2 regions of the Paenibacillus sp. FSL H7-0737 genome follow, and region 1 is predicted to be linked to the other one. Evidence: predicted binding sites of a transcription regulator. Region 1 holds the regulator's gene; the other holds the start of a gene.

Region 1 (6,641 bases):
AATTATCGCAGTAAATCGCTACAGCTGTATGCCGTTCCTGTTGATGTTAGTACTCAGCTTAAGGAGCTGTTTTTCGACAAGAAGAAAAGTATCGTACTAACTTCGGCGACACTCTCTGTGGATAAATCTTTCCAGTTTATGATTGATAATCTCGGACTTAATGAAGCTGCGGAAGAGGGGCGTCTGATGACATCACTCCTGCCTTCTCCCTTTAAGTATCGGGAGCAGGCGCTGTTAGTTATTCCGCGGGATTTCCCAAGTGTGAAGGGGAGTGTAGGCGATGCCCGATTTGTCGATACACTCGTACAGTCACTAGCAGAAGCAGCTATTACAACACGTGGGCGGATGCTTGTCCTGTTTACTTCTTACAAGATGCTACGCCAGGTTTACGATCCTCTGAAAGAGGCTCTAGCCTCACAAGAGATCACGGTGTTAGGTCAAGGCGTGGAGGGGGGCAGCCGTAGCAAGCTGATCCGCCGTTTTCAGGACAGTGCAGCTTCTGTACTGTTAGGAACAAGCAGCTTTTGGGAGGGTGTAGATATTCCAGGTGAAGCATTAACATGCTTGGCCATCGTGAGGCTCCCATTTCAACCGCCAAACCACCCCCTAGCGGAAGCGAAGTCTGAGTTATTACAAGCCCAAAAAAAGAATCCGTTCATGAAGTTGTCTGTTCCTCAGGCGGTTATTCGCTTCAAGCAAGGATTTGGGAGGCTGGTACGGACAGCGCAAGATCGGGGTATTGTTATTGTGTATGACACAAGGGTGATCGAATCTCACTATGGGAAGTATTTCCTCTATTCGTTGCCTGGCCCGAAAATGGAGCATATGCTTACGGATCAAATGGTTCCTCGTATAGCGGAGTGGTTGGAAGACGGAGGCGTTTCTTGAAAAGAACGTCATCAATCTTATTAATCACTCTACAAGGAAGGGCGGTATAAGAATACCGCTCTTCCTTGAGACGAGGTGCAGATATTTCGATAGGATTTGAACAGAATATCACTTAAATTAGGAGGTAAATTATGAAATCGGATAAAATATCAGAAGCCGTTGTTCGCAGACTTCCTGTGTACTTGCGTTTCTTGAATGATCTCCAGAAACGTGAAATATTAACCGTTTCCTCACAAGAACTAGGACAAAAACTTGATTTGAATCCTGCTCAAATTCGTAAAGATTTAGCTTATTTTGGAGACTTTGGTAGAAAAGGTATCGGGTATGACGTAACTTATCTTATTGAAAAAATCCGTCATATTCTGAAGCTGGATCAACAATTGAATGTGGCTTTAGTAGGTGCCGGTAACCTTGGACATGCATTATCTAATTACAATGCTTATCTGAAAGATACTATGAAGATTACCGCTATATTTGACTCCTATGCACCTAAGGTAGGGCGGAAAATCAACTCTCTTACCGTTCAGCCGATGGAGGAGCTTGGTCAGACGGTTCGTGAGCAAGGTATTCGAATTGGGATCATTACTGTGCCTGATTCAGAAGCGCAGAATGTAGCAGATATTCTCATTGAGTCTGGCATTGAGGCGATTTTGAATTTTGCACCAGTGATTCTAAAAACACCATCGAATATCCGGGTTCATGCTGCCGATTTTACAACGGATTTGCAAAGCCTTGCTTATTATTTGAAAGACGGAAAGGAAGAAATCGGAAATGAAGAGCAGTAAAACGATTATTAAGGGCGGGCGTTTTCTTATTCCGGGAACGGATGAGCCGGTTCTGAATGGATATATGACTATTGAAGATGATTTGATCACTTACATAGGAAAAGAAGAGCCTTTAATGGAAGATGATGTGCAAGTTGTTGATGGCAGTCGTCTGCTGTTTATGCCAGGTCTGGTAAACACACATGGCCATGCGGCAATGTCATTGCTTCGTGGTTATGGAGATGATTTAGCACTTCAGGTGTGGCTTCAAGAGAAGATGTGGCCGATGGAAGCGAAATTCACTGGAGAAGATGTATACTGGGGAACCTCCTTGTCGGTACTGGAAATGCTAAAAGGTGGTACTACAACCTTCTTGGATATGTATGATCATATGGACCGAGTAGCAGAGGTAGTCGAATTATCAGGCATCCGTTCCGTACTGATGAGAGGTGTAATCGGATTATGCCCAGAGGAAGTACAAAATCACAAGCTTGCGGAAGCGATTTCTTTTGCACGAAATTGGCATGGTAAGGCTGATGGTAGAATTACGACGATGATCTCGCCACACGCCCCATATACTTGCCCACCAGACTTCTTTGTTAAGTTTGTTCAAGCGGCACATGATTTGGATTTACCGATGCATACCCATATGTCCGAGACCAAACGCGAAGTGGAGCAGAATGTGGTGGATTACGGACTTCGGCCTGTAGCGCATTTAGAGAAGCTTGGAATGTTCACACGTCCGTCTATTGTTGCACATGGCGTTCATTTGAATGATGAAGAGATCGAGATACTGGCTCGTCATGATGTAGGCGTGTCTCATAACCCAGGAAGTAATCTGAAACTGGCTAGTGGAGTGGCTCGGGTTACGGATCTTCTAAAGGCTGGTGTGAAGGTATCACTGGGTACAGATGGTGCGGCAAGCAATAATAACCTGGATATGTTTGAAGAGATGCGTCTTGCAGCCCTCATCCATAAAGGTGTAAGTGGTGATCCGACGGCTGTTCCAGCTCCGGAAGCGCTGCGTATAGCTACAGAGTATGGCGCAAAGTCTATCTTTTTAAATGATGTGGGTAGACTCGCTGTTGGCATGAAAGCGGACTTTATCGCGATTGATATAGACCAGCCGCATTTGCTACCACACACAGATCTGTTGTCTCATGCTGTATACTCTGCCAGTGCCAAGGATGTTGAGCATGTATGGGTGAATGGTAAACAGGTTGTAAAACATGGAGAATGTGTAACGCTAGATGAGGAAGCAATCCGTCGTAAGGCGCAAGAATCATTTGATGGACTGCTTAAACGGTAGTCTAAGATCATAACGAATAACTGAAAGGCTGTGACTTTCTGCGATTGCAAAGTTACAGCCTTTTGTGTTTCTGATAATTAGATCATTGAATTGGATATGAAACTTTGGATAAACACACAGGTGTGTTATATAATCAAAAAAGATATATTACTAGAAAGGGAGCTGTACCTTGAAGAAAAGGAAAAAATGGATCCTCCTGGGGTCAGTTCTGATTCTGCTCCTTCTGTTCGGACTTATCCAGTTCTATGCTTATATTATGAAAGATCAATGGAACGAGCGAGATATCGCTAAGGATGTCGCTAAAACCAGTGCTGGTCTGACAGAGGTAACCAAAGCGCAGAAATCCGTGTGGGATAAAAATGCGGTGTACTGGGTCTTAACAGGGAAGAATGAAGCCGGGACCGAGTTGATGGTTTGGGTACGTTTTACTGTAGATGGGAAGTTTGCTGAAGGAACCGACGCAGTATATGCTGAAGAACTAAGTAAAGGAACCTCTGAAGCGAAAATGCGTAGCCTTATAAAAGCCGATCTTCCGGACATCAGCATTGAGCGGTTGTTGCCAGGAGTATATAACGGGGAGTATGCTTGGCAGCTTTTTTATAAACAAAGCGGTCGATATTATTATCAATTTTATCGGTTCTCGGATGGGGCTCGAATGGGTGAAGGTTACAGTTTACCTAGCCGTTAAATTAAACAAAGGCATTATAAGAGAAACAAGCGGACCATTTATGGTTCGCTTGTTTTTTAAAATGACATATTATTTGATATACTATTAGTACACGAATTGTGATATACTATAAGAGTGGATTTATATATTGGGATTTAAAGATTCATACGAAAAAAGGTCTGTTATTTTAAGAGTAACAGCCCTTTTTTTGTCGAATTAAATCAATAAATTAAATAAAATGGAAAGAATTAAAAAATAAAATTTTAAATATCTTCACACTTTTTTTCAATATAGTATATACACCTGTGATATACTACTGTTTGTAATTAGAACAGTGTTAGTAGAACGTCAGGCTCTGGTGAGCTCTTAGCAGCTATGACTTAGGATCATTCTGTTTACATTTTTTCATCTTTGAGAGGAGGACGTTTCTTGAAATTACGTCTTGTACCTGTACTGATAACGTCTCTACTGTCGGCTATGCTATTATTCGGAGGATTCTTTTTATATCGTCAGTTTGCTTTACAGGAACCGCTCCAAAAGATTGTAACCGGATTTGAGGGAGTAAATACTTCACATATTAGTATTAACCGCGATGAGGTCACTTTGAAACTTGATTTGCAGCCGGGCACGAATTTACGTGATCTAGTATCGTATGTATCCAAAGAAGGAAAATCAGTGATTGAAGGACGTAAACTTAAACTCGATGTGGAGCAAAATTCAAGTGAACTATTGGATGATTACTGGGATAAAGCGATGTTCTCTGTAGCTGAAGCCATGGAGAGCCGTAAATATACGATTATACCTACAGAACTTGATAGATTGAAACAGCAAAATACGGAATTTAAAGATGTGATAGCATCTACTGATATCGACGACAACAATGTGTACGTAAGCTTGAGTAATGGAAAAGAAAGCAAATTTATTATTTTGCCGCGAAAACCTGCGACCTTGGGGGTATGGAATAATGCCTAAGTACCTTAAAGAAATTTTACTCGGATTTATTCCTGTACTGTTTATTTTCATGGCTTTTTTAGGTATTAATATATTCCCGATTGTTATAGCAGCTGGGATGCTCACTGCACTACTTATAATTGCTCATTTGCGTGGTGGGCTTACAGTGAACGCTGGTGCTGGAAAGAAACGCAAGAAGGAAGGACCTTCAAAGCTCACTTTTGAAGAAATAGGTGGGCAAGATAATGCGAAGCAAGAGCTTCGTGAGGCACTTGATTTTTTGATCCGGCATGAGGAGATCAGTAAATTTGGGATTCGCCCTTTGAAAGGGATTCTACTCACTGGCCCTCCAGGAACAGGTAAGACCCTTATGGCCAGAGCAGCTGCGCATTATACAAACTCTGTATTCGTGGCTGCATCAGGCAGTGAATTTGTAGAAATGTATGTAGGTGTCGGGGCCGGCCGGATCCGCGATTTGTTCAAGGATGCTCGTAACCGTGCTGTTAAGGAAAATAAACAGAGTGCCATTATTTTTATTGATGAAATTGACGTAATTGGCGGTAAACGTGAAGGCGGACAGCAGCGTGAATATGATCAGACCTTGAATCAGCTGTTGACTGAGATGGATGGTATTTATAATAACGAAACACCGCGTATTCTACTGGTAGCTGCAACAAACCGGAAAGAAATGCTTGATTCGGCATTGCTACGTCCTGGACGCTTCGACCGTCATATTCAAGTGGACATGCCTGACAAAAAGGGCCGCAAATCGATTCTGGAATTGCATGCGAAGAATAAACCTCTTCATCCAGATGTGAGTCTCGACAAAATTGCTGAAGAAGCCTATGGCTTTTCCGGTGCTCAGCTTGAAAGTGTCATGAATGAGGCTGCGATTTATATGATGCGTGAGGACTTGACGAAAGTTGAGCAGCGGCATCTGTCGATGGCGATTGACAAGGTAATGATGGGTGAAAAAACGGATAGAGAAACAAATCACGAAGAGAAAAAGAGAGTCGCCATTCATGAATTGGGACATGCCATCATGGCAGAGCTCCTTCGTCCCGGAAGCGTTAGTCAGGTTACGCTGACTCCGCGTGGGCAAGCCCTTGGTTATGTGCGACATAATCCTCAGCAAGAGCAGTATTTGTACACCAAAGATTATCTCGAAGATCAGATTATGATTGCACTTGGTGGAGCAGCTGCTGAAGAAATGTATTATGGTGGACGAAGCACAGGTTCACGCGGTGATTTCGATCAGGCGCTGAATATTGTGGAAACGATGATGAAGTCAGGTTTAACTTCGCTGGGTATTGCTAAGCTGGAAATGGTTACCACTGAAGAGCTTATGAAGGAAAATAGTAAGATATTGGATGAGCTGATGACGCGCACTCGTGAGCACCTTGAAAAGCAACGAAATGTATTTGATTACTCTCTTGACATTTTAATGAAGGAAGAAGTACTCTCTGGAGAGCAATTTCGATGTCAATTTCGTGACAGCGTCCTTTTACCAGCATAAATATTTATGCTGGTTATTTTTTTTTACTTTTCAGGCATGCTAAGATATCATTATATGTCGGGCTTTATAAATTTTTGCGACAGACAAGGTACAATACAAAAGTATAGATACCTGAAAGGATGGAGACTTTTTTATGAATTTCAAAAAAATAGGTGTCATCGGCGGTGGCACAATGGGACAAGGTATTGCTGAAATGTTAGCAGCCAAAGGCCTGGATGTATTACTAGTGGAGAAAACCGCGGAGAAACTGGACTACTCTTACGAAATGATCGAGACAAGTCTAGATAAGCAACTGGAGAAATGGGCGATCACTCAAGCTGAGAAAAAGCTGATTCTTAGCCGCATTCAAAAAGTGACACATTTCGCGGAGCTCAGCTCTTGTGACATGGTTATCGAAACCATTGTTGAGGATTTGGAAGAAAAGAAAAAGATTTTGAATCAATTGGATCAAGTATGCCCGAACCACATTATTCTTGCCAGCAATACATCAACACTTAGCTTGACTGAACTTGCAAGTTCTACGATGTATCCGGAACGCGTGATCGG
Region 2 (4,249 bases), 260 kb from region 1:
TTTTAGGGAATATGGTCGTGACTCTTGTAGTTTTGGGAATGTCAGCTTTTAGTATTTCTCGTATGAATGTTCCTTACAAAAGAGCTATTTACTTCTTCTTCCTGATGACATTGTTTATTCCGGCGACCAGTTACATGATCCCGAACTTTGTCAATTTGAAGGAGCTTGGATTGCTAAATCAGTACGCGGCCTTCTGGTTGCCAGCGGGAGCGAACACGTTCTACTTTCTATTGTTAAAGAACTTTTTTGACGGGATTCATCCAGAAATCTTTGAAGCAGCACGAATTGATGGGGCCTCTGAGCCGAGAAGCTTTTTCTCCATTGCCGTGCCACTATCCATTCCGATTTTTGCTACATTAGCGATCTTTATCTTTTCTACTGCATGGAATGACTGGTTCTGGCCATCTCTGGTTATGCACAGTGAAGAGAAATATACGCTTGCGACAGCCATTTATAAATACGTTATTAATGTGAAGGCACTCAATACTAATATTAAATTTGCAATCCTGTTTATAGTATCCTTGCCTCCAATCATTGTCTTCTTGATTTTCCAGAAATTCATTATGCGTGGGGTTGCTTTGTCGGCAGTGAAAGGATAAGCAATTATCGACGGATTTATCCACGGATCGTAAACATGCACATGAAAGGAATATAAATGCACCTCGTTTGTAAACGGTTTCTAATTTATGATCGATATGTAAGATAATTATGAATTGAAAAGGGGAGTTTCAATGCGTAAGTACTCTAGCGTTCTACTAAGCGTACTTGTAGCCGGATCGTTGCTATCTGCTTGCAGCGGCAACAATAACGGAAACACAGCGGGGAACAAAGGCGGGGAAGCATCTGCTGCGCCAACAAATGCGGTAACGGATAATACAGCAACCGCTACGGATGCGCCAGTGGATGACATTACTCAAAGAAAAGTGACGATCAAGATTCACTATCCAACACCTGACCTGACTGAAATAAGAGCACAGGAAGACGACAAAATCAAACGTTTCCAAGAGGTATATCCGAACGTAGAAATCGTTAAAGACGACTGGCAGTACAATGTAAGTGAAATAGGAATCAAAATGGCTGCGAATGAAGCACCAACCTTCTTTAATACTTTTGCTACAGAAGCTAAATTCCTGGTTGAAAAGGGCTGGGTTGCTGACATCACAGATCTGTGGAACAAATATGAATTTAAAGATCAAATTAACACCGTGCTTCAAAATCAATTTATTATCGACGGCAAAGTTTTCGGAGTAACACAAAAAGGTTATGTAACAACCACTATGATCAACAAAAAAATGCTGGATGAAAAAGGCGTAGCCATTCCACCTATGGATTGGACTTGGGATGATATGCTGAATACGGCTAAAGGTGTAGCCGATGCCAAAAAAGGGATTTCCGGTATTGCTCCAATGGGTAAGGGGAACGAATCAGGTTGGAACTGGACCAACTTCCTGTTTGAAGCTGGCGGAGAGATTCAAAAAATTGAAGACGGTAAGGTTATAGCTACATTTAATTCCGATGCTGGCGTTAAAGCACTGGATTTCTACAAGAAACTTAGATGGGAAGCTAACGCGATTCCACAGGACTGGGCACTTGGTTGGGGCGATGCTGTAGGTGCGTTCCAACAAAGTCGTACAGCAATGGTAATGGCCGGATCTGATGGTGTTATCGAGCAAGCGTTGAACCAAGGTGGACTGAAACCTGAGGATGTGCTTACGTATCCTATGCCAGCTATGGAAAAAGGCGGAAAACACACAGGGGTACTTGGTGGTGACTATCTAGTAATTAATCCAAATGCTACGCCAGATGAACAAGAAATGGCATTCCGCTACATTACTTTTGATTATTTCTCTGACAAAGGTTTGGAAGCACTGGATGCAATTCTTCAACAACGTACAACCGATGGCAAATACTTTATCCCGCCGCTCTTAGACTACTACTCAGCTGATTCTGAGTTTGGTAAGAAGACCAAAGCGGTTTATGACAAGTACACAAATGTATACCAATATAGCCCTGACATTATGGGACTTTTGGATGGTAAACCTGAAGCTCAATACAACACACAGGACTATTACGCAACCATGTCCAATGTTATTCAAGAGCTGTTTTCCAAAAAAGGAACGGATTCCAAGAGCCAGCTAGAAGCAGCAGCTAAAACAGTGCAAGAGAAATTCTTTGATACGATTAAAGCGGAATAGTCTAATGCAAAAACCGGCCCCTTTGGGGTCGGTTTTTTGTTGTGAAGATTTATAAATTTATAAATCTTCAGAAATAGTGATAATCAATTGGAAATTATTACAGTGTAGGGAAATCGTAATTGACTGTGATGAAGAGAATACGTTTTTGTGTACTGATTATAGATATATGGAATAAAAAGGAGCTGAAATTTTGCTTATTAAAGTATAATTCTAAGATTTAAAGGGTTCTATAGCGCATAATATGGTAAAAAGACTATAATATGATCGAATGAAAGCGCTTTGAAAACAAATCAAAAAAACTTTATACTTTGTGAAAGATTTCACTATACAAGGTGGAAATCATGTGATAAGATAAATGTGTAGAGAAAAACAACTAAAAATTGACAGGAGGACGAGGGAGATGGCAGTTAAGAACGAAGTCGCCGCCCAAGTTAAACAAGTTACCGCTGAAGAGTATATTCAGAATTTAGTGGATAAAGCAAAAAAAGCGCATGAGGCGTTCATGGCGCTAGACCAAGAGCAAGTTGACACAATCGTTCATGCAATGGCGTTGGCTGGACTCGACAAACATATGTACCTCGCAAAATTAGCCGTAGAAGAAACTGGACGCGGCGTATACGAAGACAAAATTACGAAGAACATCTTCTCAACTGAATATATCTGGCACGGAATTAAATACGATAAAACAGTAGGCGTTATTGAAGACAACGCTTATGATAGCTTCCAAAAAATTGCTGAACCCGTCGGAATTGTTATGGGTATCACACCGGTAACCAACCCTACATCCACCACGATGTTTAAAGCGTTGATTTCGATTAAGACACGGAACCCTATTATATTCGGTTTCCACCCATCTGCGCAAGAGTGTAGTGCAGCTGCTGCAAAAATTCTTCATGATGCTGCCGTGAAAGCTGGCGCTCCTGAGAACTGTATCCAATGGATTGAAATGCCAACGATGGACAAGACAAACGCATTGATGAACAACCCAGACGTTGCTCTTATCTTGGCAACTGGTGGTTCTGCAATGGTAAAAGCAGCTTACAGCTGTGGTAAACCAGCACTTGGCGTAGGCCCTGGTAACGTACCTGCTTTCATTGAAAAGAGCGCGGATATTGATCAAGCCGTAACGGACATTATTCTTTCTAAAACATTTGATAATGGTATGATCTGTGCTTCCGAGCAAGCTGTTATTATCGAAGAACCAATCTTCGATCAAGTGAAGAAAAAGATGATTGCTAATGGCTGCTACTTTGTGAATAAAGAAGAAGCTGCCAAACTGACTAGTGGAGCAATGAATGTAGATAAATGTGCGGTTAACCCAGCAATCGTAGGTCAATCCGCAGTGAAGATTGCTGAAATGTGTGGCATTCAAGTCCCTGCCGGCACAAAGATTCTGGTAGCAGAACTTGAAGGTGTAGGCACTAAATATCCACTTTCCGCTGAAAAATTAAGCCCGGTTCTTGCTTGCTACAAAGTTAAGAATGCAGATCAAGGTATCGAACGCGCAGCTCAAATTGTTGAATTTGGTGGTATGGGACATAGCTCGGCTATCCACTCCAACAATGAAGAAGTAATCATGAAGTTCTCTAACCGTCTGCAAACAGGACGTATTCTCGTTAACTCGCCTTCCACACATGGTGCGATCGGCGATATCTACAACACTAATATCCCTTCGTTGACTCTGGGCTGCGGATCTTATGGTCGTAACTCCGTGTCGCAAAACGTTACAGCAATCAATTTGATCAACGTGAAAAGGGTGAATCGTCGTACCGTGAATATGCAATGGTTTAAAGTACCTGACAAGATATATTTCGAAAAAGGCGCTACTCAGTACCTGACCAAAATGCCTGATATCACACGTGTCGCAATTATCACTGACCCAATGATGGTTAAGCTTGGATATGTTGAAAGAGTTGAACATTACCTGCGTCAACGTCAAACTCCTGTAGCTATCGAAGTGTTCTCTGAAGTTGAACCAGATCCATCGACAACTACAGTTGAAAAAGGTACTGCAATGATGAACAGATTCCAACCGGACTGCATTATCGCACTTG

Evidence for each region. The regulator Rex, encoded in region 1, represses fermentation and respiration genes when NADH is low (regulators of the CRP and FNR family bind a similar motif). The targets are predictions, from matches to a motif close to TTGTGAAATATTTCACAA.
Region 2: adhE (bifunctional acetaldehyde-CoA/alcohol dehydrogenase) is a predicted target of Rex. The motif match lies at 2,504-2,521, and genes of this name have one in related genera.

What each region holds. Positions count from the first base shown of each region.
Region 1 is NZ_CP009279.1:4,639,515-4,646,155, reverse strand. Features, by position in the region: gene dinG (ATP-dependent DNA helicase DinG) at 1-888, shown strand, start outside; gene H70737_RS20345 (redox-sensing transcriptional repressor Rex) at 1,020-1,673, shown strand; gene H70737_RS20340 (amidohydrolase) at 1,660-2,961, shown strand; gene H70737_RS20335 (cell wall elongation regulator TseB-like domain-containing protein) at 3,131-3,649, shown strand; gene H70737_RS20330 (hypothetical protein) at 4,058-4,600, shown strand; gene H70737_RS20325 (AAA family ATPase) at 4,593-6,095, shown strand; gene H70737_RS20320 (3-hydroxyacyl-CoA dehydrogenase family protein) at 6,229-6,641, shown strand, end outside.
Region 2 is NZ_CP009279.1:4,900,209-4,904,457, reverse strand. Features, by position in the region: gene H70737_RS21545 (carbohydrate ABC transporter permease) at 1-599, shown strand, start outside; gene H70737_RS21540 (ABC transporter substrate-binding protein) at 732-2,195, shown strand; gene adhE (bifunctional acetaldehyde-CoA/alcohol dehydrogenase) at 2,596-4,249, shown strand, end outside.